2 regions of the Vibrio orientalis CIP 102891 genome follow, and region 2 is predicted to be linked to the other one. Evidence: riboswitches for the same ligand, from Rfam matches in the RefSeq annotation. Region 2 holds a riboswitch; the other holds the start of a gene.
What was found. Region 2 has a riboswitch for lysine ahead of lysC (lysine-sensitive aspartokinase 3). Riboswitches for the same ligand answer to the same signal wherever they lie in the genome.
Positions count from the first base shown of each region.

Region 1: another riboswitch for lysine. It lies ahead of VIA_RS13195 (Na+/H+ antiporter NhaC family protein); the one in region 2 lies ahead of lysC (lysine-sensitive aspartokinase 3).

Region 1 is NZ_ACZV01000005.1:576,455-591,954, reverse strand. It holds gene VIA_RS13240 (putative manganese transporter) at 1-153, shown strand, start outside; gene hisIE (bifunctional phosphoribosyl-AMP cyclohydrolase/phosphoribosyl-ATP diphosphatase HisIE) at 234-869, opposite strand; gene hisF (imidazole glycerol phosphate synthase subunit HisF) at 866-1,639, opposite strand; gene hisA (1-(5-phosphoribosyl)-5-[(5-phosphoribosylamino)methylideneamino]imidazole-4-carboxamide isomerase) at 1,621-2,358, opposite strand; gene hisH (imidazole glycerol phosphate synthase subunit HisH) at 2,387-3,001, opposite strand; gene hisB (bifunctional histidinol-phosphatase/imidazoleglycerol-phosphate dehydratase HisB) at 3,014-4,087, opposite strand; gene hisC (histidinol-phosphate transaminase) at 4,148-5,188, opposite strand; gene hisD (histidinol dehydrogenase) at 5,200-6,495, opposite strand; gene hisG (ATP phosphoribosyltransferase) at 6,501-7,397, opposite strand; His leader region at 7,452-7,588, opposite strand; gene VIA_RS13195 (Na+/H+ antiporter NhaC family protein) at 7,765-9,366, opposite strand; lysine riboswitch at 9,481-9,663, opposite strand; gene VIA_RS13190 (H-NS family histone-like protein) at 10,231-10,638, shown strand; gene VIA_RS13185 (inosine/guanosine kinase) at 10,750-12,054, opposite strand; gene VIA_RS13180 (hypothetical protein) at 12,254-12,523, opposite strand; gene mnmA (tRNA 2-thiouridine(34) synthase MnmA) at 12,697-13,833, shown strand; gene hflD (high frequency lysogenization protein HflD) at 13,864-14,484, shown strand; gene purB (adenylosuccinate lyase) at 14,655-15,500, shown strand, end outside.
Region 2 is NZ_ACZV01000005.1:2,187,917-2,203,416, reverse strand. It holds gene pmbA (metalloprotease PmbA) at 1-28, shown strand, start outside; gene lysC (lysine-sensitive aspartokinase 3) at 213-1,565, opposite strand; lysine riboswitch at 1,680-1,856, opposite strand; gene VIA_RS20700 (pyridoxal-phosphate-dependent aminotransferase family protein) at 2,080-3,201, shown strand; gene VIA_RS20695 (PglL family O-oligosaccharyltransferase) at 3,247-5,019, opposite strand; gene uvrA (excinuclease ABC subunit UvrA) at 5,087-7,909, opposite strand; gene galU (UTP--glucose-1-phosphate uridylyltransferase GalU) at 8,041-8,916, opposite strand; gene VIA_RS20680 (LuxR C-terminal-related transcriptional regulator) at 9,030-9,677, opposite strand; gene VIA_RS20675 (single-stranded DNA-binding protein) at 9,959-10,495, shown strand; gene csrD (RNase E specificity factor CsrD) at 10,659-12,668, shown strand; gene VIA_RS20665 (hypothetical protein) at 12,677-14,116, shown strand; gene pilO (type 4a pilus biogenesis protein PilO) at 14,116-14,766, shown strand; gene VIA_RS22290 (hypothetical protein) at 14,759-15,085, shown strand; gene mshL (pilus (MSHA type) biogenesis protein MshL) at 15,101-15,500, shown strand, end outside.

The DNA.
Region 1 (15,500 bases), 1.6 Mb from region 2:
TCTGCTCAATTGGCTAATGCAATCTCCAATGATGGTGACGCATTGTTCCCCGCGATTGCTCTAGCGCCTAAAGCCGCCCTTGTGGCGACGGTTTATTCCGCAATCCCTGCCTTTATCGTTGGATATGGCTATTACTTCTTATTCGAAATATAACACTAATAACCTATGGCTAGGTTTAAAAACAAAAAGCGCCCTTCGATAAGGGCGCTTTTTCATTGGCATAGAGTGGTGAACTATTTGTGTCGCTCTTTAAGCTTATTCACCACGTCATTCATTGATAGGCCTTGGTCTTGAAGAAGAACCATCAGGTGATAAATCAAATCTGCTGATTCACAGACTAACTCCGCCTTATCGCCCGACGTCGCCGCAAGCGCGACTTCAACGCCTTCTTCGCCCACTTTTTGCGAAATACGCTTGGTGCCACGTGAATATAGGTGTGCAGTATAAGAAGATTCTGGGTCGGCGTCCTTGCGGGTAGCCAGTAACTGCTCAAGTTGATGAAGCCACACCATTTGGCTCTCTTCTTGAGGGTCTCCGTCCCAGCATGTCGTGGTCCCTTTGTGACAAGTAGGCCCAATCGGGTTGACCTTAACCAGCAAAGTGTCGTTATCACAATCGAGTGCAATGTTCTTTAGCTGAAGTACGTTCCCAGAAGTTTCGCCCTTAGTCCAAAGGCGTTCTTTAGTACGAGAGAAAAACGTGACTTGACCCGTTTCCCCCGTTTTTGCCAACGCATCTTGGTTCATGTACCCCATCATCAACACTTGGCTTGATTGAAAATCTTGAACAATTGCAGGTACAAGGCCATCCACTTTGTCCCAATCAATACGTTCAGCTAGCGTATTTACTTCTGTCGCTGCAAAACTCATAGACGCACCTCTACACCTTGTTGTTTTAAATACTGCTTAAGTTCCCCAATATTAATGACTTGCTTGTGGAATACCGAAGCCGCAAGCGCTCCATCAACATTAGTTTGCTTATAAGCCTCAGCAAAGTGCTCCATTGCACCCGCGCCACCTGACGCGATTAGCGGCACATTACACACTTCACGAACCATATTAAGCTGCTCCAAGTCGTAACCGTTACGCACACCATCTTGGTTCATCATGTTCAAAACGATTTCACCCGCGCCACGCTTTTGTACTTCTTGCACCCAATCTCGAGTTTCCCACTTGGTTGCTTTGGTGCGCGCTTCGTCACCGGTAAATTGGTAAACCTGATATTTACCGGTCTCTTTATCAAAGTAAGAGTCGATACCGACGACAATACATTGCACACCAAACTTATCAGCAAGCTGGGTAATGAGCTCAGGGTTCGCGAGCGCAGGGGAGTTTATAGACACTTTGTCAGCACCAAACTCTAAAATTCGTGCGGCATCTTCTGCTGACTTAATACCACCAGCGACACAAAAAGGAATGTCGATCACCTCAGCAACACGTTGGACCCAGCTCTTGTCGACAACGCGGCCATCGCTCGACGCGGTAATATCATAAAACACCAACTCATCCGCCCCTTCTTCAGCGTAACGCTGAGCCAGAGGGACAATATCGCCAATGATTTCATGGTTGCGAAATTGAACGCCTTTTACAACTTGTCCATCACGTACATCAAGACAGGGGATTATTCGCTTTGCCAGCATGCAAACGCCTCCTCTGCTGTAAATTTGCCATCCAGTAGCGCTCGGCCAACAATAACCCCCGCAACACCGCTACCTTTTAGCGCTTCAATGTCGGCTAATGAACCGATGCCACCTGAGGATTGAAACTGAACCTGAGGATACTGCTTACATAGGTCAACGTAGAGTTCCACGTTCGAACCTTCCAGTGTACCGTCACGAGAAATATCGGTACAAAGCACGTGTTTAAGACCAACAGTTAGGTAGTCATTAATCAAGGCTTCAATCGTTACACCAGAGTCTTCTTGCCATCCTGAAATCGCCACTTTACGAGTGCCACTTTCATCAATATTGATGTCGAGCGCTAAAACAATTTTTTCGGCGCCATATTTCTCCATCCAGCCTTTGACGAGCTCTGGCTGTTTGACCGCTGTAGAGCCGACGACAACGCGCTGCGCGCCCGCTTCCAGAAGATCCACAACATCTTGTTCGCTGCGCACGCCCCCACCTATTTGAATATTGGCAGGAGTGCTAGCTAGCAGCTTAGCAATCAAGTCTAGCTGGCGAGCGGTGGTATCTTTAGCCCCAGTTAGGTCAACTAAGTGCAACCAACCTGCGCCCGCTTGGTGGTAGAGATTAAACTGCTCTGCTGGATCAACTTTGTATTCGGTTACTTGTCCGTAATCACCTTGATATAGGCGCACTACTTGACCTTCAATTAAATCTAATGCTGGAATAATCACTGAATTACTTCCCTTTGATTCTTTAAAATTACAGCTCTAAAAAGTTCTGGATAAGCTTTGAGCCAGCTTTTGATGAACGTTCTGGGTGAAATTGCACCCCGTAGTAGTTGCCACTCTGAACGGCTGCTGTAAATGGTTTGCCATATTCACATTGAGCAATGGTGTAGTCACCAACGGGCATACCGAAGCTGTGTACGAAGTAGAAGTACTCGCCCTCTTCAATGTCTTTAAACAACGGATGTTCAGGCGTCGACTTAACGGTATTCCAACCCATGTGCGGCAAAGGAAGAACACCGGTTTCAAGCAACTTTACTTCGCCTTCACATAGGCCAAGGCATTCGACAAGTTCATTCGCTTTCTGCCCTTTCTCTTGCGACACTTTGCCAAGTAACTGCATACCCAGACAAATGCCAAGCAGCGGTTTTTCTACTTGTTTCACTAGTTCAATTAAATCGCGCTGTTGGAGGTTTTTCATCGCCTCACTGGCAGTGCCTACACCAGGCAAAAATAGCTTATCTGCAGCAAGAACAACATCTGGCTGTTTTGAAATCGTGACGGCATAACCAAGACGCTCGATAGCAAACTTTACTGAAGAGACATTGGCGCAACCCGTATCAATAATCACTACTTTTTGATCAGTCATAACCTGCCCTTCCTAGAGTACGCCTTTACTACTTGGTAGTTCGTTGCCTTCTACTTTAATCGCTTGGCGTAATGTACGACCAAACGCTTTAAAAAGAGACTCAATGATGTGGTGATCATTATCGCCAGCAGAAGATAGGTGTAGCGTACACGCTAAGGTATCTGTCAGTGAGCGGAAGAAGTGAACGACCATCTCTGTCGACAAGTCACCAACTTGCTCACGGCTGAACTCTGCATCAAATTTAAGGTAAGGACGACCTGAAAGATCCAGCGCACACTGAGCTAAACACTCATCCATTGGCAAGCTAAAACCAAAACGACCGATTCCACGTTTATCACCGAGTGCATCTTTCAGTGCTTGGCCAAGTGCCAACGCGGTGTCTTCAATGGTGTGGTGGTCATCGATGTGCAGATCGCCTTCGACGTTACATACCATCTGGAAGCCACCGTGTGTCGCAATTTGATCTAGCATGTGGTCAAAGAAACCAAGTCCTGTTGAGATTTGATTGCCGCCCTGCTCATCTAGGTTAACTTTGACTTTGATATCCGTTTCTTTAGTGGTGCGAACTACCTCAGCAACGCGCGCTTTTACCGTGAGATCTTTTAGGATTTGTTTCCACCCCATGGTTTCAGGGTTGTATTGAATCCCTTGAATCGCCATATTTTCAGCAAGCTGAAGATCAGTTGCTCGGTCGCCAATGACCACTGAGTTTTGGAAATCGACTTTGCCACCTTGCAGATACTCTTTAACCATACCTAGCTTGGGTTTACGGCATGAACAGTTATCTTCTTCAAAATGAGGACAGATAAGCACATCATCAAATTTGACCCCTTGCGACTCAAAGATCTCCATCATCATGTTGTGTGGCGCATCAAATTCGTCTTGCGGGTAGCTATCAGTACCTAGACCATCTTGGTTGGTCACCATCACTAGACGGTAGCCAGCATCTTGCAGTGATAGCAAACTTGGAATTACGAACGGCTCTAGTTTTAGCTTATCTAAGCGGTCCACTTGAAAATCAACCGGCGGCTCAACAATAAGGGTGCCATCTCGGTCAATAAATAGGGTTTTTTGTTGCTTGCTCACACGAACTTCCTTATTTCTAAAATTGGATGGCTCTTGCAAAGGACAGGAGCCAATAAATCGTTAGTTGTAATAATTTCGAATAAAGCCAAGTGTTTTTTCACACTCATCTCGGCTACCAATGCTGATGCGAACACAATTGTCGATTGGCGAGTTACGCAGAATGATTCCACTGTCCCAAGCCGCTTTAAATACTGCGTCACCGTCTGGGAATTTAACCAACAGGTAGTTACCCCAACCTTCAAATATTTCAAGGCCTGTAATCATCGACAAACCGACTTGGAGATAAGCACGATTGGCATTAAGGTCTAGCACTTGGTATTTAGCTCGAGCTAAGCCTGCTTCTGACAAGGCTTGCGTCGCAATCTCAGCCACTGGGATTGGCACTGGATATGGCGCAATCACCTTAAGCAGTACATTGATGAGTTCTTCGTTTGCTAGAGTGAAACCACAACGGAGACCGGCCAAGGCAAATGCTTTTGAAAGCGTACGTAAAATCGCTAGATTTGGATACTCTGCTAGCAAGTCAACGGTTGACGCTTCCGGACAAAAATCGATATACGCTTCATCCATCACGACAATCGCTTTGTCTTTAGTCATCTCAAGCAGAGAGACAATGTCTTCACGCTTAACTAAGTTACCCGTTGGGTTGTTTGGGCTACAAACAAAGACGAGCTTCACGCCATCTAGGTTTTGCTCGATACCCTCAAGGTCAAGCTGCCAATCTGCGGTTAAAGGGACTGTCTTACGCTCTACACCAATGGTTTCTGCACTGATTGAGTACATCCCGTAAGTCGGTGGGCAATACAGAATCGCATCTTCACCCGGCTCACAAAATGCACGGATAAGCAGTTCAATACCTTCATCGGCACCACGTGAAGTTAGCGTTTGTTCTGGTTTTACACCTGCGTATGCTGCGTATGCTTCAATTAACTCTTTTGGCTGACACTCGCTGTAACGATTCAAACGCGAAAAGTCGGTTTTATACTCATTGTCGAATGGAGATTCATTGGCATTCAACCAAACATCACCCGTGCCACCGATACGTCTTGCTGAAAGATAAGGCGTTAAATTTTGAACTTGTTTACGTGCTAGCTTTTCCATCTCAAACTTCCTTATGCTTTCGACGCTAACTTTTCAACGCGAATTGTCACTGCGCGTTTGTGTGCATCTAAACCTTCAGCTTCAGCCATAGTCACAACCGTTGGCGCTAGAATCTTCAGACCTTCAGCACTCAACTCTTGCACTGTCATGCGCTTCGAAAAATCAGCAAGACCAAGGCTTGAGTAAGTACGCGTATAACCGTAAGTCGGCAGTACGTGGTTCGTACCTGACGCATAATCGCCTGCAGATTCTGGAGACCAATCGCCTAAGAAGATTGAACCTGCGTTATCTAACAAAGGTAATAGCTCACGTGGGTTCTTGGTCTGCACAATCAAGTGCTCTGGACCGTAGTAATTCGAGATAGACACCGCTTGTGTCAGTGATTCAGAAATAATGATTAAGCTTGACGCGAGCGCTTTCTCGGCGATATCAGCACGCGAAAGCTCTTTCAGCTGACGTTGAACCGCATCGGTAACCTGATCGGCAATCACTGGAGAAGGTGTTACCAGTACCACTTGTGAATCTGGGCCGTGTTCCGCTTGGCTAAGTAGGTCAGCCGCAATAAAGTCCGCATCGGCTGTATCATCAGCCAGAACAAGAACTTCTGAAGGGCCCGCTGGCATATCAATCGCTGCACCGCGGAAATCATTGCTCACTTGACGCTTCGCTTCGGTCACATAAGCGTTACCCGGACCAAAGATCTTATCGACCTTAGAGACAGACTCTGTCCCGTAGGCCATTGCAGCCACCGCTTGGCCACCACCTATATTGTACACTTCATCAATGCCACACAGTTTTGCGACATAAAGGATTTCATCGGCGATCGGCGGCGGCGAACACAATACAACCTTGCGACAGCCTGCAATTTTAGCTGGAACGCCTAGCATCAATACCGTCGACGGAAGCGGCGCACTGCCACCAGGAATGTATAAACCTACTTTTTGAATTGGGCGGGTCACTTGCTCACACACTACACCCGGCTGCGTTTCGACCTTAATTGGCTGCGGTTTTTGCGCCTTGTGAAACTTAGCGATGTTGGCATAAGCTTGCTCTAACGCTTGCTTCATCTTGTCTGATAAGCGGTCGCATGCCTCATCGACTTCTTGCCCTGATACGCGAATAGACGCAGGTTTTACACCATCAAATTTTTCAGTTAACTCTTGAAGGGCCGCATCGCCTTCGTTACGTACTTTAGCGATAACTTCAGAAACCGCCGCGGTAATGTTTGCGCCTTCTGTGATCGCTGGACGTTCAAGAATCGAATCTTGCTGCGTCTCACTTAATGATTGCCAAACGACTGTTCTCATCGCGACTACCCCATCATTTTTTCGATTGGAAGAACCAGAATTGAACTTGCACCGAGCTCTTTAAGCTGTTCCATTGTCTCCCAGAACAAGTTTTCAGTACTCACTAGGTGTACCGCAACTTTGTCTTTATCTGATGACAGCGGCAGTACTGTTGGGTCTTCGGCACCTGGCAGCAGTGACTTAATTTGCTCTAGTTTATCTGTTGGAGCGTGCAGCATGATGTACTTAGATTCTTTCGCTTGCTGGACCCCTTGCATACGAGTCAGTAGCTTCTCGATTAGCGCCGTTTTATCGGCATCAAACTCACCGGTACGTTGAATAAGCGTCGCTTTCGATTTGAAGATGATTTCCGCTTCTTTCAGCCCATTAGCTTCAAGCGTTGCACCTGTTGAAACAAGATCGGCAATCGCATCAGCAAGACCGGCACGCGGCGCAACTTCTACAGAGCCGGTTAGCATACACGTCGAGAATGGCACACCTTGCTCATCCATATACGCTTTCAGTAGCTGTGGGTAAGTTGTTGCAATGCGCTTACCAGCAAGATCTTGCGGACCGTTGTACTGCTCATCTTTATCAAGCGCGATTGAAAGACGACAACCACCAAAGTCTAAACGGCGCAATTGAACAAAGTCGCATGGCTCGCCTAACGCTTTGCGGTCCAAGCGTACTTCTTCCAGTTCGTTTTCACCGATGAAGCCGAGGTCAACCACGCCATCCATAATTAAACCTGGAATATCGTCATCACGAACAAGCAGAAGGTCGATTGGCATATTTAGTGAGTGCACTACCAGACGCTCACCCATGATATTGAATTTCACGCCGCACTTTTTAAGTAGAGTTTGACACTCTTTGCTTAGGCGACCTTTCTTTTGAATTGCGATTCTTAGGCGTTGTGTTTGCATTGCTGTATCCCTGTGCAAGATTTTGTAATTCGTAAACTTTTTAAAAACTGTAAAACTAAAAAACCCTCGGAAGAGTGTATCTCCCGAGGGTTCTAAATCTTGTAGTTTGCGATTTTAGCCTCCGGGAGTTTCCTGTCTCCCGGGTATGCGTGCATCTCCCGAAAGACTAGACTGGGTGATGGTGGTGATGAATATTCATGACTAATTTACGCATACTTAATAAGCTCTTCTGTTTCGCTTTGTTGATATCCACACTAACCAAGCTGTAAACATTTTTCAACCATTTATTTAAACTTTTTTCATTTTGTCATATACAAATAAAAAGGGAGCCGAGGCTCCCTTTAACATGACTATTTATATGCTGTCATTATGCGTTCTGACAGCTCGCCATTTTTGACTTTGATAGTACTGAAAGCAGCACACAGACCGCAATAAAGGCAGCGGTTGATGCCGCTAATGACATACCGATTGATGCCGTCATACCCAACGTAATGAAACCGATACAAGAAACGGCAGCCACAGAAAGCGCGTAAGGTAACTGCGTCGATACGTGATCAATGTGGTTACAACGTGCACCCGTTGAAGAGAGGATCGTTGTGTCTGAAATTGGTGAGCAGTGGTCACCAAATACTGAACCAGCTAGAACCGCACTCAACATAGGTAACATCAGCGCTAAATCTGTCGCTCCTGCCATGTCACCGGCGATTGGCAACATGATACCGAACGTACCCCATGAAGTACCCGTTGAGAACGCCATAAGACCAGACAATAGGAACAAGATAACAGGAAGCCAATGTGGGTTGATGTTGCCTTGAGCAAGTGTCGATAGGTATTTACCTGTGTTCATATCACCGATAACAGAACCAATCGTCCAAGCAAAGACTAAGATCAAGATTGCGCCAAACATCGACTTTGCGCCAATCCAAAGGGTACGCGTAATCTCTGTTGCGGCAATACCTTGCTTAAGCACAGTAAACAGTGCGAAAGCTAAACCAACAAGGCCACCGTAGATTAACGATGTACCTACATCGGTATTCTCAAACGCCCCTAGCATATTAAATTCAATGCCGTCAGCAGCCAGAGCTTGACCACCGGTGTACATCATAGAAGCAATTGTCGCGATGATTAGGAATACGATAGGTAAAATAAGATCAGATACCTTACCGCCTTCGCTTTCTTGAATATCAAGCTCTTCATTTAGCTCATGGGCTTCTTCTGAGTCATCAGCTTGCTCTTTGGCAAACCCATGACCACGCGATGCCGCGATTTCATGCTCGCGCATTTTACCAATGTCTAGACCGAACCATGCGACAGCAAAAACCATTAGCAATGCAAAGATAGCGTAGAAGTTCATTGGAATAAGACGAACGTAAGCACCTAGAGCTGAATACTCAGTGATGCCATGAGAAACTAAGATGCCACCAATAATCGTCATGATGTATGCCCCCCAGCTTGAAGCCGGCATGATCACACACATAGGTGCAGCAGTAGAATCTAGGATGTAAGCCAGCTTAGCACGTGAGACATAAAAACGGTCAGTAACAGGGCGTGAGATCGCACCTACTGCAAGGCTATTAAAATAATCATCGACAAAGATGAACACGCCGAGAAAAGCAGCCAGAAGTTTAGAACCTCGCTTGCTCTTAACTCGTGTTTGGGCCCACTCAGCGAATGCACGTGTACCACCTGATAGTGTCAGCAGCGCGGTCATCATACCAAGTAGTAATAGGAAGCCAACAATACTCATATTCCAAGTGTTGATGCCGCCATCTTCAACAAATACGCTCGATACCGTTGAAGCGACGTAGCCAAGAGCGCTACCGAATGAGTAGTCATTCAATAAAATAGCGCCAAGAACAATACCAACACCCAGTGAAACAAGTACACGGCGTGTAAGGATAGCAAGACTCAAAGCCACAATCGGCGGCAATAGAGACAAAGGAGATGATGCAAAATCAATTAAATTCATGATCTTCAAAAACCAGTAATAAATGGTTAGAGATCTACTGCAGACTCATTGAAGGAACTCATTTCCTAACAAATAAGCGAAAAGAAGCGACGGGAAAGCGATTGCTTATCCCAGCCCTACAGTAGCGCTCCATAGTTTTACAAAATTATAGACTATGGCAGTGTTACCCCTTTCGAGTGTAACCCCAGCGAACGCCTTTGATATGAACATTCACTTCGGCGAAATACCCTTTCCTGCTTACTCATTGGCATCACCCCAGTAAACATTACTTATTTATTCCGCGCCTCTACCGCGAGCGATGGAATTTTAAACTATTGCAAAATCATTTTAACAACAATTTAACCAACACTACGCATTAGGTTCCGCCCATTGTACTTATCTCGGTTACCATTTCAACATATCATTCCATTTTTATTGTTAAAGTTATTGCTAGTCACTCATGCTTAAGCTTCCACTACCAATGAATAGTCATCCTAGTGCTTAAAAAGAATGTATTGCTACTCGGCCTTCCACATCGAATATCATTCCATATAATGATATCAATACCTGCTTTACTAGGTCTGTACAAAGTATGCCACTCACCACAACTTATTGAAGTAACAATAACCGTACAAAGCATATTGTTAGCCATATAAGTTAAGAGCATTTAATAAATATTGATCACGATTTATATGAAACTAAAGTAACAAAGTGCAACTAAAACGCCCCGCTCGGCTCTTAAATAAAAATTCTATTTAAATTACTGTGTCCAAATATTTAAACAGTTAGAAAATAGTTTATTTAATTCTATTTCTTAGATTGTATTATTTTATTCTAGCGTTTATTATTCCTATATCGGCAACTTATATATGAAGAGATGAATAAATGTCGGAACTAACAAAGACACTATTAAACATTCGTAGTCTACGTGCATTTTCACGTGAACTAACTTTAGAGCAACTAGAAGAAGCTTTAGATAAACTAACTACTGTAGTTAGTGAGCGTAAAGAATCTGAAGAAGCAGACCGCGCTGCAGCAGCAGAGCAAGAAGCTAAGCTTGCTGCAATCGCAGAGCAGATTTCTAAAGATGGTATCGATGTTGAAGCATTGATTTCAGCTTTATCTGGCGAATCAAAAGCTAAGACAAAATCTAAACGTGCTCCTCGCCCAGCAAAATACAAATATGTAGATGCAGCTGGCGATGAAAAAACTTGGACAGGTCAAGGTCGTACGCCTTCATCAATCCAAGAACAGTTAGATGCGGGTAAATCTCTAGAAGATTTCCTAATCTAATCGTAATAATCAGTATTGATAATAAAAGCGCCTATATGGCGCTTTTTTATTACCTATAAACTCAGAAAAGCCCCACAAAAGTGAGGCTTTAATTAATGTGACGTTATTGAATTAACGTTCCCAGTACGCTTCTTCTAAGCTATCTTCTCGCTCAGGCAATCCGCGAGATAAACGCGGTGAGTGCTGTACCAATACTTCATAACTTGCTCGGTTTGAGTATTTACATACCTGAGAGAAAGAAGAATAAGTTAGGTAAGTGTGAGCATGCTTGCTTGAATTCGGCACATTCTCTCTATGATATTTATTTGCTGCCATATCATGTAGTAGCGCTGACAACGCCGCATCTCCGGCACCATTAGTGTTTTTAATCTTCTCTGGTCCGCCCATATAAGGCGCAATATGTGAATAGACCTTAATTGGGTTATCACACAACTCTTTAGAAGCCGGACGACTAAATTCATATCGGTTGAATTCGGCAATACTACCAGGCAGTAATGGTAGAGAGGTTTCGCGCTTCGCTGACTCTTCTGTGTAACCCGCCATAAATAAGCCAACAGGCCCTGCGGTACATAGAACGAGATCAACCCACTCAAGTGCCTTATCTGACGCGGCAAGTGGCTCTGACTCACCAGTTAGCGCTTCCGCTTCATCTTCGTTCATCGCAACAACAGAAACGTGGTCACGTAAAAAATCCTGCCAGAACTTAGGATCGTCCTGAATCACGAACTTAGTGCCTAAAGTCAGAACAACAGGTACATCATGCTTCTTCGCGTATTCAATCGCTTTCATCGTCGCTTCTGGCATTGGGTCGCCTTCTTTACAACGAACCAAGTAAGCGGTTAATACCAACGCTGATGCATTCTTGAAAATCTTCTCTGGGATACTTTCTGGCTTCAGTTGGTTCATTTGACCTTCACTGATAGCAAAAGTACGTTCACCATCTTCAGTAATCAACGCAAAACAACGACCAATCGCCCCTTCTACGCCTTGAAGATGGTTAAGGTCCATACGGCTAGACGTATTACATAGATAACGATAGCCATAGCTACCAATTTTAATGTCTTGGCTCATTACACCCAGTAGTGTCGAGCGATCATCTGCTAGCACCGAGTAGTTATGAAGTGTATTACCGATCGTACCACCAGCATATTCGTTGGTGATCAACGCACTCTCTTTTAATTCGTTGTAAAGCGCTTCCGCTGTTTGGTCGTCAATTACTAAAGAGTGTCCCTTACTCAGATTGTATTTTTCGATCAGTTCACTGCTTACCTTCGCTTCAATATCAACCAAAGTCTGATCGATACCGATAATATGCGTACGTGACATTTTTTTGCTTTCTTGCGATTGGCTTACAAGCGGATCGCGGGCATGAACCGGAAAATAATGCTTAGATTTACGTTGACCAGGAAATTTCATAACTGTTTTTCTGCCGTAAAGGATTCTGAATAAGGGATGAAAAGAAGCCGGATTCTACCTTGCGGACGGGGGTGCGGCAATAAGCGCAAGTATAGCAAACGTTTGCAAGACTAATAATTTTACTGGCGACTTAAGGTGTAATAAATAAGAGGGGAAAATATTCGTGAGCGAGTCCCATTACCCACTCACGAACTAAGGGTTATTCGCCTTCCATAAAGCCAAGGTCTGGTAACGAATCTAAATTCTCAGAATAACGTTTTAAGTCAAACTCATTGCCATTTTTCATCACATCAAAGATTTCAATCGCCACAGCGCAAGCCATCATCGCTACTGCATCTTCACGTGGCGTACCTGTCATCATCAGGCGCATTAGTGTTTCTTTGGTTTTCATTGGATTACCATCAGCAAGTTGGTTTTCGATCACTTCAACTAACTGCTCTTCACCCATCATCTGATTTTCATCAGTCATATTATTTTCTCGTAGTGACTTGAATTCCGCGTACTATGCCATATATAGGCACTCTATACTTGTAAAACCGCAGATATAGTGAAAATAGCAAGTGTGATTTCCGTCTCGGATCTGTCCCACTGCAACGCTTTCTGATAAAATCTGCGTCCAGTTAATTTAAGTGGTGTTTAGTAATGTCTGACAACTGTACTGATAACAGTCAAAAGAAAGTCATCGTTGGCATGTCCGGCGGTGTTGATTCATCGGTTTCTGCTTACCTTCTCAAGCAACAGGGCTACCAAGTAGAAGGCCTGTTCATGAAGAACTGGGAAGAAGATGACAATGAAGAGTACTGTACAGCAGCTGAAGATCTTGCCGACGCGCAAGCCGTGTGCGACAAGCTAGGCATTCACCTACATACAATTAACTTTGCTGCAGAGTACTGGGATAACGTATTTGAATACTTCCTTGCGGAGTACAAAGCGGGCCGTACACCTAACCCAGATATCCTTTGCAACAAAGAGATTAAATTCAAAGCTTTCCTAGAGTTTGCTGATGAAGTTTTAGACGCAGACTATATTGCGATGGGCCACTATGTACGTCGTACCTTCCCTACTGCTGAAGAGCTAGCTGCTGGTGAAAAACCTAAGATGTTACGTGGCCTTGATGGCAACAAAGATCAAAGCTACTTCTTATATACACTAAGTAGTGATCAAGTGGCGCGCAGCCTATTCCCAGTTGGTGAGTTAGAAAAACCAGAAGTACGTCGTATCGCTGAAGAACAAGATCTGATCACAGCAAAGAAAAAAGACTCGACCGGTATCTGTTTTATCGGTGAGCGTAAGTTTACTGACTTCCTAGGTCGTTACCTACCTGCGCAACCAGGCAATATTGAAACACCGGAAGGCAAAGTAATCGGTCAACACAACGGCCTGATGTACCATACACTAGGCCAGCGTAAAGGTTTGCACATTGGTGGCCAAAAAGGTGGCGGTGGTAACGAAGATCCGTGGTTCGTTGGTGACAAAGATCTTAAACGCAATGTTCTGATTGCGGTTCAAGGTAAAGACCACCCAATGCTGAAATCTCAAGGCCTTATCGCCTCTCAACTACACTGGGTAGATCGTGACGCGATTAAAGAACCGTTACAATGCACTGTAAAAACTCGCTACCGTCAAACTGATATCCCATGTACTATCATCCCTATTGATGATGAGAACATCAAAGTGATCTTTGACGAACCGCAAGTCGCTGTTACGCCAGGACAATCTGCTGTTTTCTATAAAGATGAAGTCTGCCTTGGTGGCGGCATCATCGAAGAGCGTATCTAATTTAATCGTAACTATCAGGAGTAGAATTACGTGGCTAACACACTTTACGACCGCACTATTGCATTTGCTGGAATTTGCCAAGCCGTCGCTTTGGTTCAACAAGTCGCTAAAAACGGTCACTGTGACTCTGACGCGTTTGAAACTTCTTTAAAAGCGATTCTAAACACCAACCCAAGCAACACAGTTGGTGTTTATGGTCGTGAAGTCGATTTGAAGCTTGGACTAGAATGCCTAGTTAAAGGTATTGATAGTACGCCGACTGGTAGCGAGATCACTCGTTACATTATTAGCTTGATGGCACTTGAGCGTAAGTTACAGACCCGTAATGACGCGATGTCACAGCTCGGTGACCGCATTCAAATGTTAGATCGTCAGCTTGAGCACTTTGAGCTACTTGACGAGCAAATGCTTAGCAACTTAGCAAGCGTATATTTGGATGTCATCAGTCCTGTCGGCCCACGCATTCAAGTTACTGGTACGCCAGCTGTGCTTCAACAGACTTCGAATCAACATAAAGTTCGTGCTCTGCTGCTCTCAGGCATCCGTAGCGCTGTATTATGGCGTCAAGTTGGTGGTAAACGCCGCCACCTGATTTTCGGCCGTAAGAAGATGGTCGAACAAGCTCAGATTCTACTCGCTAGAATGTCATAATCTCTACAAGCTCGCACATGGATGCGAGCTTGTTATTTATGCCAGTACAACACTTTTCTTATACCAGCACATTACTCACGCAAACGTTTGCGCAATATTCGTGACAAATGCTTCAGATACTGGTATAAAGCTCTCAAAATTTCGAAACTCAATTTTTTCAGGAGAACATCATGGAACTGTCAGCATTGACTGCTGTTTCACCAGTAGACGGTCGTTACGGAAGTAAAACTATTGCACTTCGCAGCATCTTTAGTGAGTTTGGTCTACTAAAGTACCGCTCTATCGTTGAAATTCGTTGGTTACAAAAGCTTGCAGCTACAGATGCAATCAAAGAAGTTCCTGCATTCAGCGCAGAAGCAAACGCCTTCTTAGATGAGCTAGCAGCAAACTTCTCTGAAGAAGACGCAGCTCGTATCAAAGAGATCGAACGCACAACTAACCACGACGTTAAGGCGGTTGAGTACTTCCTTAAAGAGAAAGTCGCTGCTGTTCCTGAACTGCACGCTGTTAATGAGTTCATCCACTTTGCATGTACTTCAGAAGACATCAACAACACTTCTCACGCACTAATGCTTAAAGAAGCTCGTGACGAAGTTATTCTTCCTGAAATTCAAAATATCATCGACGCAATCAAAGCGCTTGCTGTTGAATACCGCGACATTCCACTGCTTTCTCGTACCCACGGTCAGCCAGCTTCCCCATCAACAATGGGTAAAGAGATGGCAAACGTTGCGTACCGCATGGAGCGTCAATACAAGCAAATTGCTAACGTTGAGATCTTAGGTAAGGTTAACGGCGCAGTAGGTAACTACAACGCTCACCTTTCTGCTTATCCTGAAGTAGATTGGCACCAGTTCTCTGAAGAGTTTATTACTGAGTCTCTAGGCGTAACTTGGAACCCGTACACAACTCAGATTGAGCCGCACGATTACATCGCTGAGCTATTCGACGCAGTTGCACGTTTCAATACTATCCTAATCGACTTCGATCGTGACGTTTGGGGTTACATCGCACTA
Region 2 (15,500 bases):
AGAATCAATGAAAGTGGCTGGCGAGTAACGGCGAACACGCTTTTTGTACCGATTACTTGTCATTGAATAGACTGATGAAGGATGAGTAGGGAATCTTAGAGAGTTTCGTTACTTGCTTTAAGAGATCCCCAACTCGCTCGTCCCTCGCTCTCGGGAATGACAACAAAAAAAGGGTTGATGCTTTCACATCAACCCTTTTTTTATTCTTTTCTCTACTTTTCAAACAATTCCGTATGTAGTTTCTGAATCGCTTGCTTCGAGACTGATTCATGGACTAAGAAACACAGGTTGTGCGGACTTGCACCGTAACAAATCATACGTAGGTTGAAGTCTTCTAATGTGCCAAACACTTGCTTCGCATAACCTTTGCTTTCGCTCATATTGTTACCGATTAGGGCAACCAGACAGAGGTTGTGTTCCACTTCAACAGTACATAACTCTTCAAGCTCTAGGCGCGCGGCTTCAGGGAGTTGCGGCGCTCCGCCAGAGGTGTCTGTTTGATCGAGTGTGAGTGAGACACTGATTTCTGAAGTGGTGATCAAGTCTACCGAGACTTTATGCTTAGCTAAGATTTCAAACACTTTGGCCAAGAAACCATACGCGTGGAACATTTGGGCGCTGCGCAGTGTCACCATGGTTTGGTTGCAGCGTAGGGCGAGCGCACGGAATAGCGGTGAGCTTTCAACTTGGTGACGAATCCAAGTGCCGCCTTTCTCTGGCTGCTTTGAAGAGCCAACAAAGACAGGGATATCATGACGCAGTGCAGGCAGTAATGTCGATGGGTGAAGAATCTTAGCGCCAAAGTTCGCCATCTCTGATGCTTCGCTAAAGCTGATTTCTGCAATTGGCGAAGCTTTAGCGGCAATGCGAGGGTCGGTGGTATAGATACCCGGAACATCTGTCCAAATCTCTAAGCCTGATGCTTCCACTGCTTCGGCAATTAATGCCGCGCTGTAGTCACTACCACCACGACCTAATGTCGTGGTATTGCCTTGTTCATCCGAACCGATAAAGCCTTGGGTAATCACAACATGCGCTTGGCACAGTGGTATTAAGTTTTGCTGAGCGAGTGCGCTGATATCGTCTAAAAGTGGCTCGGCTTTGCCAAAGTTGCTATCAGTACGCAGCACATCTCGGATGTCGAATCGAACCGCTTTGATACCACGCTCTTTCATTAGCTGTGTTAGTAAATGGGTCGACATCAGTTCGCCACACGCAACAAGGTGATCGGTCAGTTTGTGACTTGATTGAATAGAGGCGGCTTCAGCAAGGCTTGCCACTGTATCGAGAATAGTTGACACTTCACTCGCGGCTTGGGCTGCATCTTCTAGCTGGTTTAGAACGGCTTGGTGGATCTCTGCCAGTTTGGCTAGAACTTCACTGCGACGAGTTTGATCTTGTACACCATTAGCCAGTTCAACCAGTAAGTTGGTCACTCCAGAACAAGCACTACTGACTACGAGTTTGGTATTTGGGTTGCTTTCAATAATAGCGGCACAACGGCTCATTGCTTCAAAATTCGCAACACTTGTTCCACCAAATTTAGCTACATTAAAACTGCTCACAGCGTTTTCTCCCACGACTTCCTGAAAATATATAATTTGGTAGCTATACCAACATCCAATGTTTTACTTTGATGAAGAGAGTTGAGCGAAAGAGAGGTGTTTATTTGAATGGTATACCTCAGAAGCTCATCATCAGACTGGGCTGATGACAGTCGTAGGGATTCAACCCTAACAACCGATAGACGTAAGCCACAACTTTTATCTACCTCGGCACTACTCCCCCTCAATATGCTGTATTGGATTTGCGGTTCCACAACATATCTACCTGGGCAGTGCTCCTCTTCTGCAAAATAATTTGCTATGCGGCATAAATATTCACCACATACTCAGCATTGAACGTTTTTCTGTGACTCATGTCAACGGGAATTTGTAACTTTATCGTATTTATAAATTAACAAACTTGTGACACTGGTTTGACCTCAAGACTTTGGGCTAATTGCTGGTGGGGGAAATATGCATTAATGTGGGTAAGCAAAATAAATAGAATGAAAAAGTTATTCAAAAGGAGCTGCCAATGACGATTCAAAGTTTTATTCCCCCACACCGAATTTTAATGGGGCCGGGGCCTTCCGATATTTCCCCTCAAGTACTACAAGCTTTGAGTCGTCCAACTGTTGGCCACTTAGACCCATTGTTTGTTGGCATGATGGACGAGCTTAAATCGCTACTTAAATACGCTTTTCAAACCGAAAATGAATTTACTATTGCCGTGTCAGCGCCGGGCAGCGCTGGAATGGAAACCTGTTTTGTTAACCTGATTGAACCGGGTGAAAAAGTTATTGTGTGTCGCAATGGCGTGTTTGGTGAACGAATGCGTGAAAATGTGGTACGTGCTGGCGGGATTGCCGAGGTGGTTGATGATGAATGGGGAACCCCCGTATCAGTGGCTAAAGTTGAGCAAGCGCTGAAAGATAACCCTGACGCGAAAGTGCTTGCCTTTGTCCATGCAGAAACATCTACGGGCGCTTGCAGTGATGCTGAGGCACTTGGCAAGCTTGCGAAGCAATATGGTGTGCTAACTATTGTTGATGCAGTAACGTCATTGGGTGGAGTGCCACTGAAAGTCGATGAGTGGCAATTGGACGCGGTTTATTCTGGCAGTCAAAAATGTTTGTCTTGTGTTCCTGGTTTATCGCCAGTGACGTTTTCTCCTGCCGCTATTGAGAAAATTCAGTCTCGTACTACACCAGTGCAGAGTTGGTTCCTCGACCAAAGTTTAGTCCTAGGTTATTGGAGCGGTGAAGGTAAACGTAGCTACCACCACACAGCACCAGTAAATAGCTTGTATGCGCTGCATGAATCGCTGTTGATTCTAAAAAATGAAGGACTTGAGAATGCTTGGCAACGTCATCGTGATATGCATGAGAAACTCAAACAAGGTTTGGCAAAGCTAGGTTTTGAATTTGTCGTTGAAGAGAGCTCGCGCTTACCTCAACTGAATGCGATTTATATTCCTCAAGGTATTGATGACGCTAAGGTACGTAACCACCTACTTAATACTTATAACTTAGAAATTGGTGCAGGATTGGGTGCGCTAGCGGGTAAAGCTTGGCGCATCGGCTTAATGGGCTACGGTGCTCGCGCTGAAAATGTTGCGTTATGTTTACGCGCACTGGAAGAGTCTCTTGCTCAATAGCGTTATGGGACTGAAGTAATAAAGGCGACCAATGGTCGCCTTTATTTATTTTTGCTCTTGCTCGTTTTGAGCCTTTAACGCATCAACATTAGGTGGAATATAGAACACCTGCGAAAAGTCTCGCTCAGGGAAGAGAAATTGTGCTTCGCGTCGAATCTGTTCCGCTTTGACTGTTTCGCCCAGTCCCTGATAAGCCAAGATCAAATTATTGTAAAAAGCCGGACGAGGCTTATCTTTGATGATGTCCAAAGACCAATCGATATAAGGCTGAATAAATTTGGCCTCTTGTTGGTGCAAGCCAATATTGAGGTAGGTGCTGAAGATATCCCAATCAAATCTGTCCTGCCAAACGATCGGATTAGTCACTTGCTCCAATAGTTCTGGGTTCTTAGGTTGTGAGCGTTCAAATTGGGTTAACACGTAATTGGTATGTAGCGTGGTGAGCATAAAGAAGCTAACAAGGATTGGAATCACCAAGCTGAATACGCGCAACAGTGTTTGCGAGACAAAGCTCAATGATATCTGTCGGTAAGACGTTGCCCTTTGATCAACCCAATAGAGCAAGATAACGAAAGTAATCCAGTGGATAGCAGAGTGATAAAAGGGGTACTCAAGTTGGCTATGCAGTACGATCGGTACAAACAGAGCAAACAAAGCCAAACGCGTCCCTCGTGTGGTCTGAACGATGCGGACTAAAACCAGAGTTGCAGCAAGTAGTATTGCAAGTATGGGTATCAGACCTCCCTCGACGCCCCAATAGAGCAGTTCATTATGTGGGTGATCCATCGCTGCAAGCCCTGGCTTATAGCGTTCATTGAGTTGATGCTGACGAGCTGTGTAGACGATATATTCCGGTTCGAAACGACCGTAGCCATAACCAGTAAATGGTTTTTCGATCAGCATGTCGAGAGCCTGAGGGAAGGTATATTGTCTTGGGCTCTCCAAGTTCGTCCGTTGTGAGGCGAGTGAAGGATCTGAAGCAATCATATTAGTGCTCAGTCCAATAGCGATGCCTGCAACCACGGCCAGCGACCAACCAAAGAAACGTTTTTTGGTCGCAAATTTGTAGATGTAAGGCAGTAACAATCCTACTGAGAGCACTCCGGCTAACCAACCTGTGCGAGAAGCTAAAAAGATTAACAGCGGAATGGTTGCCACTGGCATCAGATAAAGTAGAGCGACTTCACTGACTTTGCGCTGATACTTTGTCGGGTGGCGTGTCAGTAGATAACCAGATAGCGCAAGGCCTGTTGCCAAAAAGCTTGCCATCACATTGGGCTGTTGGAAAATGCCATAAGGACGATTGCTGACGGTATTGTAACCGAAGATATTGCCCGGCTCTAAAACAAAGAATTGTGCCCAGCCAAAGAGTGCTTCAATGAATACCGCGATAGTGATAAACCATAACAAGCGCTGTTTTTGTTTATTACTAAAACGAAATTGCTGCAAAATAACGAACAGTAGGTAGCCGCTCCAAAGAGCGAGGAGTTTTCCGGTCGATAGAGAAGGGGCTGCATTGTGATAGATAACGGGTATGGTCAGCATCACACAGTTGATAAACAAGCCGACGGTAAGTTTGTTATACCTGAATTTACCCAGAGTACCGAACTGGTACAGACCGATAGCGATCGTGAAACTTAGTGCAAGCCAAGTGGTTGAATTAAACGCAAGAGCGAGACCGGAACCACCTGGGTTAGGCATAAAAAAGTGCATTGCTAGCAAGTAAACAATGCCTATAGAAACTAAGAATGGCTTAATCAAAGGTGGCTTTGCTGCTCTGAATTCTAGTTCCGTTCCTGCTACATGAGTAGTCGCCATAAATTACAACACCTTAAAAAAACAGACCAGTGGATCTGCACTGGTCTGTTTATCTTACAATTATTTGCTATTTTAACATAGGCTTGAGGAACCGAGCGGTATGCGACCCTTTGACTTGGGCCACATCTTCTGGTGTGCCAGTTGCAACTATTTCCCCTCCGCCTTGACCGCCTTCTGGTCCAAGGTCGACGATCCAATCGGCAGTTTTGATCACATCTAGATTATGTTCGATCACGACAACGGTATTGCCGTGGTCACGTAAGCGATGTAACACGGTTAACAACTGTTGGATATCATGGAAGTGCAGACCTGTGGTCGGTTCATCGAGGATATACAAGGTTTTTCCTGTATCACGCTTAGACAGCTCTCGGGCCAGTTTGACACGCTGAGCTTCACCACCAGACAAGGTGGTTGCCGCTTGGCCCAAGCGAATGTACGACAGGCCGACATCCATCAGAGTTTGCAGTTTACGAGCAATCACAGGAACCGGATCGAAGAACTCACGAGCATCTTCAACGGTCATCTCTAGAACTTCATCAATGGTTCTGCCTTTGTAACGCACTTCGAGTGTTTCTCGGTTGTAGCGCTTGCCTTTACACACATCACAAGGGACGTAAACATCGGGTAAAAAGTGCATTTCAACTTTAATCACACCGTCACCCTGACACGCTTCACAGCGGCCACCACGCACGTTAAAGCTAAATCGGCCCGGTTTATAACCACGTGAACGAGATTCTTGTGTACCAGCAAACAACTCGCGAATTGGCGTAAAAATGCCAGTATAAGTCGCAGGGTTTGAACGTGGTGTACGACCAATTGGGCTTTGGTCGATGTCGATGACTTTGTCGAAATGCTCAAGACCTTTGATCTTTTTGTAAGGTGCTGGAGTTGCGGTGGTTGCTCCATTTAACTGAGTGTGAGCGATTTTGAAGAAAGTATCGTTAATCAGTGTTGATTTTCCTGAGCCAGAGACGCCGGTAATACAGCTAAACAAGCCAACAGGGATCTCTAGGGTGACATCTTTTAAGTTGTTGCCGGTTGCCCCGATAAGTTCGACAACCTTCTTCTTATCTTTAGGAGTGCGGCACTCCGGTATCGCAATCTCTTTCTTACCGCTGAGGTATTGACCTGTTAATGAGTTAGGGCTGGCAATGATCTGATCCATGGTGCCTTCTGCAACGATATTACCGCCGTGTACACCAGCCCCTGGGCCAATATCAATCACATGGTCAGCCATACGGATAGCATCTTCATCATGCTCTACGACAAGTACAGTATTGCCCAGGTCGCGCAAATGGGTCAGTGTTTTCAGCAAGCGCTCATTGTCACGTTGATGCAGGCCAATTGACGGCTCATCAAGAACGTACATCACGCCGACGAGACCGGCGCCAATTTGGCTAGCCAGTCGAATACGTTGCGCTTCACCGCCGGAGAGCGTTTCAGCACTGCGGGATAAGTTGAGGTAGTTAAGTCCGACATTTACTAGGAATTGCAGTCGGTCATTTATCTCTTTCATTACCTTTTCGGCAATTTGAGCGCGCTGACCTTCAAGTTTGAGTGTGGCAAAAAAGCCCAGAGCATCAGCGATACTCAGCTCAACGATTTGAGGTAGCGTGGTATCGCCGATAAAGACGTTACGCGCTTCCAAGCGAAGTCGGCTACCGTCACAGCTAGAACAGGTTTTGGTTGAAATGTACTTGGCTAAATCCTCACGAACAGCGTTAGATTCTGTATCTCGGTAACGGCGTTCGAGCGTATTGAGGATGCCTTCAAACGGGTGTCGTTTAACACGAATATCACCGCGGTCATTAATATACTTAAATTCAACCTCTGTTCGGCCTGAACCAGTAAGTATGATGTCACGAGTCTTTTTCGGCAGCGATTTAAAAGGCGCGTTGAGGTCGAAGCCAAAGTGCTCGGCTAGTGAGGAAAGCATCTGAAAGTAGTAATAGTTCTTTTGATCCCAACCGCGTATAGCACCTTCCGCCAAGCTTAATGCATCGTCGGCGATCACTCGCTCAGGATCAAAGTATTGCTGCACCCCTAAACCATCACAAGTGCCGCAAGCCCCTGCAGGGTTATTGAATGAAAACAAACGCGGCTCTAACTCTTGCATACTATAGCCACATAATGGGCAGGCAAAATTAGCAGAGAATATGATTTCCTCGCCTTCACCATCCATCGGCGCAACAACGGCAATACCACCCGATAGTTCGAGTGTGGTTTCAAAAGATTCGGCTAAACGCTGTTGAAGGTCACTACGAACTTTAAAGCGATCGACCACCACTTCGATGGTGTGCTTCTTATGTAGCTCAAGAGTTGGTGGATCAGAAAGATCGCATGTTTCACCATCAATGCGAGCGCGAATAAATCCTTGTGCTGCTAGGTTTTCGAGCGTTTTAACATGCTCACCTTTGCGCTCTTTGACGATAGGAGCTAATAGCATCATCTTTGAGCCTTCTGGTAGCTCTAAAACCTTATCAACCATTTGAGAAATGGTTTGCGCGGCAAGTGGCGTGTGATGCTCTGGACAACGAGGTTCACCGACTCGAGCGTATAACAAACGCAAGTAGTCGTAGACTTCGGTAATGGTACCGACGGTTGAACGAGGGTTATGCGATGTTGATTTTTGCTCGATAGAGATTGCCGGAGATAAGCCTTCAATATGATCAACATCAGGCTTTTCCATCAGTGATAAAAACTGACGAGCGTAGGCAGAAAGTGACTCAACGTAGCGACGTTGGCCCTCTGCATAGAGAGTATCGAATGCTAAGGAAGATTTTCCTGAACCAGATAAACCTGTAATAACGGTAAGCTTATCGCGAGGGATAGTTAAATTTATATTTTTCAGGTTGTGGGTTCGGGCGCCACGGACTTCTATCTGATCCATTCTCGTCACTCTATGCAAAAACAAGTGGGCTAAGTATTACATAGAGTGACAAATGTGCAAAGAAATACTGGATAAAAAAACAGTAAAGGCGACTGTGTTAGTCGCCTTTTATATATGCACACTATTTGCAGTTAAGCTTGTTCTTTAGTGGTTTGTTGCTTGTCTAATTCAGATTTTTTGGTGTCTTTTAGGTATAAGTTTTCGAAGCAGTAATTGGTTGCTTCAATGTAACCTTCTACGCTACCACAGTCGAAACGTTGACCTTTAAATTTGTAGGCCAGAACACAGCCTGCCTTTGCCTGTTTCAGTAGTGCATCCGTGATCTGAATCTCACCACCTTTACCCGGTTCGGTTTTTTCGATCAGTTCAAAAATATCTGGAGTTAGGATATAACGACCAATAATCGCTAAATTGCTTGGCGCTGTTCCAGGCTCTGGCTTTTCTACCATGTCGTCAACGCGATAGATGTCGTCTTTGATCATTTCACCCGAAATGACACCGTACTTGTGTGTTTCATCAGCAGGTACTTCTTGTACTGCAACAATTGAGCAGCGGAACTGTTTAAACAGCGCCACCATTTGCGCTAATACGCCCTCTTGCTCATTGACACATAGGTCATCCGCAAGCACTACGGCAAACGGTTCGTCACCGATCAGCTCTTTACCGGTTAAGATCGCATGGCCTAAACCTTTCATTTCACGCTGACGAATATAAGTGAAGTTAGCAGTATCAATGATGTCACGGATATCAACCAGTAGTTCTTCTTTATTGGTGCCGCTGATCTGATGCTCAAGTTCATAGTTTTTATCAAAGTGATCCATGATCGAATGCTTGCCACGGCCGGTAACAATACACATACCATCCATACCAGCTTGAATCGCTTCTTCAACGCCGTACTCGATCAATGGTTTGTTGACGACTGGCATCATCTCTTTTGGCATTGACTTTGTTGCTGGTAGGAAGCGAGTACCGTAGCCTGCTGCTGGGAAAAGGCACTTTTTGATCATGATAAAACCTTAACTTTCTTTATATTTTTGAACTGGCGCAACCATACCATGATTTGCATGAATAGATAATGAATACGCCAATTCTGAAGTCAAAAATGTGTCATGTTAATCAGTTAAGGGCGCATATGCTGCTTTGCCCATGCGGCCGCTTGAACGCGATTCTTGACCGATAGCTTTTTAAATATCTTCTGTAGGTGAGACTTCACGGTGAACTCACTGATAAACATATCTTCGGCGATTTGAATATTCGAAGAACCTACCATTAGACAGCGTAGGATCTGTATTTCACGAGTGGTTAGGTCCACAGTCGCTGGTGAGGTATGCGTATCGACAACATTGCGATAATGGAACAGTAATTGTGATGCAACTTTTCTTGGTAACCAGTTCTCGCCATTAATGATCTCTTCACAGCCTTTTGCGATAAGGTCGATCTTATCACTCTGATAGAACAGCCCTTTGAGATGGCCAAAAGAGAGCAGCTCATCCGTGGTCAGGCGATGACTGACATTAAAGACGATGGTTTCAAACGATTTATTAGCCAGTGGTAGGTCGCGTAACTGGCTTTTAATTTTTGTATAGTCGTGGTGGTCTATCATTAATATTCGGTGTTTGTGTTGTTGCATTGCCAACAATAAGTCGTCGGCGACCATCCGTGGGATAGCTATATCAATGTGTTGTTCAATCTGATCGATAACAGGGTGAGTGGTGTTGGTGTCTTCGCCCAAAAAGTAAAGGGTTCTGCTGTAAATGTTCTTAGCCATAATTTCCTCGCATGCTGACGTTTTATATTTTTTGATAGGGTGGAGCATGCGGCACTAGAGTGCGAATTTTGGTGTGCTCTTTGCGTTTAATTTCATATTTGAAAGTAATTTATCGATTACTCAGACCAGATAAACCTTGAACGCCCTCTAAAAATTGGCGCGGAGCAATGTTGTTGTGGAAGGCAAATGGACATTGTTGGTAGGAAGATTTGTACCAAACGGAAAGCGTGTTATCCTATTGCGCTATTTCTACATCAATACCTATTTGGACGGAGCGAAACATGGCTAGCCGTGGAGTTAACAAAGTTATTTTAGTCGGAAATCTGGGTTCTGACCCAGAAATACGTTACATGCCGAGCGGCGGTGCTGTGGCAAACATCACTATCGCAACGTCTGAGTCATGGCGTGACAAAGCAACGGGCGAGCAGCGTGAAAAAACAGAATGGCACCGTGTGGCTCTGTTTGGCAAGCTGGCTGAAGTTGCAGGCGAATACCTACGCAAAGGTTCGCAAGTATACGTTGAAGGTCAATTGCAAACACGTAAGTGGCAAGATCAAAGTGGTCAAGACCGCTACACAACAGAAGTGGTCGTGCAAGGCTTTAACGGCGTAATGCAAATGCTAGGTGGCCGCGCTCAAGGTGGCGCTCCAGCGCAAGGCATGGGTCAGTCTCAGCCACAGCAAGGTGGTTGGGGACAACCTCAGCAGCCAATGCAGCACCAACCTGCTCAACAACAGCAACCACAGTCTCAGCCGCAGAAAGCTCAGCCTCAATACAATGAGCCGCCTATGGATTTTGATGACGACATCCCATTCTAAGTGTCTGTTATTGAAAAAAAGCCGCGCATGTCGCGGCTTTTTTATATATTGGCTAAGATAAACCTCAATAAGTTATAGGTTTTACTTATTAGGTAGTATATTTGTTCTATATGGGCAGCCATCCTGACAACAAGTTTCTGCGGTAGAAAAAGGATTTTCATTGATGAGGTATACCCCTACCTTAAAGTTAAGTACGCGTTTGGTTGCGTTTGTAACGGTCATCGTTATTAGTGCCATGTTTATCCTATTCTTGGGAGGTACTTTATCCTTTAAACGTTTGGGGCAAGAGTATCTCGATCACTCTTTGCAAGGGATTGTCGACGTTGTTGATAAAGAGATGGAAGATCCAGATGCTGCTTATTCTATGCAGCGTTGGATGCCCAAAATGCTGCAAGCCTCCAATATCGTAGAGATGGAACTGCTCTCATCTTATGGCGTGATTTATCGCTTTAAAGATACTTCGTCTAAAGTTGATGCTGCTCTTTTATATCAAGCCGAATACATACTTGAGCGTAATGATGGCTACAGTATTCGCTTCAAAGCGGTGCCGCCTTATATCGGATATGGATATTCCATGCAGGCCTTGTGGTCAATCACACTTGCCGTTGCGTTAATCGTATTTTGCTTGATGCAAGGTTTGAAGTGGCTGAAAGAACAGCTACTTGGCTCCGAGTTGCTTGAAGAGCGTGGTCGAATGATATTGGCTGGTCGCGTCGAGGAATACGCTCAAGGGGATCTTCGAGAGTGGCCTTATACCGCAAGTGAAGCACTTGATCGGTTAATTGAAGAGTTACAAGATGCCCGTCAAGAGCGCAGTCGATTTGATACCTTTATTCGAACCCAAACTTTCTTAGACCAACTGACAGGGACGGCAAATCGGATTCTATTTGATAGTAAATTAGAGTCAGCACTTTCAGAGCATGGCTCGCAAGGTGGTGTGCTGCTGCTGCGAATTAATGATTGGGATGATGTCGAAGAGGAGCAGGGTAAGCAGATTGCGAATGACTTCTTAGTGCAAGTCGGAGAGGGGCTCAATAATGTTATTCAGCGCTATCCCGATGTCATCTTATCTCGCTACTTCAGCTCAGATTTTGCGATTTTTGCCCCGAACTTATCAAGTAAAGACGTCTCAAATATCGCTACGCAATGTCTAAAACAGTTGGCAAAAATTCAGCCGCCTCAACCTTTAGCGCTTGATGATTGGGTACATGTTGGTGTGAGTATGTATCACGAAGGCGAAAGTCCAACTAGAATTATTGATGAAGCTGAAACCGCGCTGAAAAGTGCACAATTACAGTGTAATAATACTTGGAGTCGGTTTCAAAAGCATACGTCGCAGACCGAAGAACGAGGTAGTGTCCGTTGGAGAACGCTACTTGACCAAATTTTGAAACCCGATCAACTTTACGTCTTCTCTCAGTCTTGTTACATGCTCGATGAGCAGAAAGAGAAGCGAGTTGATCACCTAGAGTTATTTGCTCGCATTAACGATCCAGAAAATGGCGTGATGAAAGCGTCTCGATTTAATTCAGCGGTTGAATCGGTTGGTTATGAAGGTGTGCTTGATAAAGCGGCTATTGTAGCAATTACGCAATATTTAAAAGATTCAAGGGATTCAAACCGTTACGCAATTAACCTGCATGTGGTACCTTTTGCGGATCGAAACTACTTCAAGTGGTTTAGGGATGAGCTGCTACAGATTTCATCGGAGCTACGGGTAAGGTTGATTTTTGAGTTTGCTGAAGCGAAAGTCGTTCAGCATCTTGATTATATGCGCCCAGTGATAAAAATGCTGGCTGGATTAGGCTGTCAGGTTGCTATTGGTCAAGCGGGTCGTTCAATAGTCAGTACACACTATCTAAAAGAGTTACCGGTAAGTCATTTAAAACTGCATCGTAGCCTAGTGAAGAGAATTGACCAGCGCCATGAAAATCAGCTGTTTGTTCGCAGTTTATTAGGGGCGTGTGCCGGATTAAAGACTCAGGTTGTTGCTGTTGGTGTCGATAATAAACAAGAGCACCAAACTGTCATTGAGTTAGGTGTACACGGCATACAAGGGCGTTATTTAGAAGCAGAGCAACAGCTACTACCTAAACAAACAGTGAAACAGAGTGTCGTCGCCACACCGAATAAAGTTCAGGTTGGTCGACGTAATCGTTGGCGGAAAACGTAAATAACTAAATGAATATTCAAGCCCTGCTCGGTAAATTTAAAAACAGCAAGCAAACTGCAGCACGCATCGGTGTTGTAGTGCAGCCAAGTGCACTTTTTTTCTCGTCGGCAGTGGGAAATGACCTACCACAACAGGTTCCGTTTGATAATATTCCTTGGCAAGAGGCGTTAGTCAAAGTCCTCCGTGAGCGCAATATTTCTGATGTGTCACTGGATGTCGTTCTTCACTCTAATCTGTATCAAACTTATCAAATCGAGAAACCTAACGTTCCTGACGAAGAGATCTCTAGCGCATTGCCTTTCCTACTCAAGGAAATTATTAGTGAGCGCATTACCGAGATTGTCGCTGATTCTGCTCCTTTACCGCTAAGCACTAAACGACAAGTCTATGTTGTTTCTCGAGCGCTTATTGTTGGTCTATACGAATCATTGACGAAGCTGGGCATAGAGCTTGGTCGAGTATTGGTTGAAGATGAAATCTGGGGACATACAGCTGGCGACAAATCCAATTTCTTATTGCTACAGCGCAGTAAAAGAGGCCAATTTCGTGTCAGCGCCTACGTTGAAAAGCAATGCGCATTTCAACGGACTATTCGTGGGGTAACGCCGCCATTAACGGGTGTTGCAAGTAGCGTTTTACAGCTTGATGGTATTGCGCTGGAGTTACAGCGCTCTATTGACTACCTTTCATCTCAATTGAGAGGAGCTTCGTTACATCAAATGCAAGTTTGCTGTGATGAAGAAGAGCAGCAAGAGATAGTGCTAGCATTGAGCGATAGGCTGAATGTTAAAGTTGCTGCCTTGTCTGACTCTGAACAAGAGTCCGGCCCCATTTTAGCGGCGATGCTTAGTGATATTCACCATGCTGAGGTGAATCTATTTCCCGCAGAGCTCAAGCCGAAAAAAGACTACCTTACCCTAAAAAATGTCGCTGTTGGGTGGGGCGCCGTCGCGGCAGTATTACTGCTAAGTGCGAGTTACTTCCAGTTTCAAAAGAGTCAGTTAGAGCAAGAGTTGCAGTTATTTAGAGCTCAGGAAGCTGAGTTTAAACAACAGGTGACCAGTCTTGAGGAGCGTCTTGCTAAACATAAGCCGACGGCTGCTAAAGTTGCTGCAGTAGCCAGACTGAAACTCGAAATTGAGGCAAAACGTAATTCTTTAGATGCCGTTGGAGAGTTTGATGACTCTCAGCAACAGGGTTACTCCGGTGTGATGCGTTCCCTTTCTGAACTTGGCCGCGATGATATCTCTTTAAGTTCAATCTTTATTGATGCGACAACTCTTGATTTGCAAGGGCTGGCGCGAGAAGCGAAATCGATTCCAAATTGGGTCAACCAATTTAAAAGTGAAATTAACCTGGTCGGGCGTAGCTTTGAAAAATTAAAGATAGGCCGAAATGAGCACGATATTATTACTTTCGAGCTTAAAACGAAGCAGGAGAGCAAGTAATGCAGCAGTATTGGCAGCAGTGGAGTGAGAAGTTTACTCAAATGAGTCTGCGCGAAAAGTGGCTAGTGGCGCTGTGTGGTTTTGTCATTATCATTTTATGTCTATTCACTTTTGTGGTTGAACCTGCGCTAAAAAGTACTCAGTCGCTATACAAGCAGATCTCGAATACCAAACTAAGCACTCAGAGGCTGGAAGCAGACATTCTGGTGATGACAGCTAAACTAAAGAAAGATCCTGATCAAGAACTGAACTTAGAATACAAGCGATTAATGACGGAAAGTCAGGTGCTTTCTCAGCAGCTGGCTGAGATTGTGGAAAGCTTGATAGCGCCGAGTGAAATGGCTCAGTTACTAGAAGATGTGCTAGCGGGAACCAAAGGCTTACGCCTTGTCTCTTTAGAGTCGATGAATGCTGAGTCGATTGTTAGCGATGAAAAAAATAAGTCATTTTCTAGCTACTATTTACACCCTGTTAAGATTGAGTTGACCGGGAGTTACTTTGCGATCGTCGAGTACCTAGAAACGTTGGAAAGCCTACCGGTAAAATACTATTGGCGAGCTTTTCAGTACTCAGTAGAAGAGTACCCTACCGCTCGGTTAGTACTTGAAGTTTACACCCTAGGCACAAGGCAGGAGTTTATCGGTGGCTAAAACATGGCTAACAGCTTTATGCGTACTCATCTCGTTAAATGTTTGGGCGTCAAAGGATCCCACAGCGCCGTTAGGCTGGCAGCAACCTAACCAAGCAACCGCGACACCTAAAGTAGTAAGGAAGCCTCTGCCCAGTCTGCAAAGTATTGTCTGTTCTGAAGTGGGCAAGTGTCGTGCGATCTTAAGTGGCAAAGTGGTATTAGCTGGCGAGAGCGTCAGTGGTTATCGAGTTAATCGGATTGAACCAGAAGTGGTCACCTTATCCCGTAGTGGTAAGCAGTGGAAGTTAGAATTATTCACTCTGGACGTAAAACAGTAAGGTCAGTAGAAATATATGCGTAAACTCGCTATAGCAATAACCATTACATCACTATTAGCTGGTTGCTCAATGGGGCACCGAGACCCAGTTGAAGCGAAAAGTGCATTGAATCAAGCGATCAATGAAAACAACAGCCGTAGCCTTGAAACACTGCCGCCATCGGTAGAGGCTGACCTTATGCCAGAATTGAATGGTGAAGAGCTCGTTACAACACAAACAATCAAGCGCTTCAGAATTAAGGCTAATCAAGTCGAAGCTAAGGCGTTTTTTGCCAGCTTAGTTAAAGGTACCCAGTTTAGTGCTGCGATTCACCCCCAAGTCAGTGGCATGATTACGGTCAATCTAACGGATGTTTCATTAGATGAGGTGCTATCGGTCGTTCAGGATATGTACGGCTATGACATTGTGAAAACGG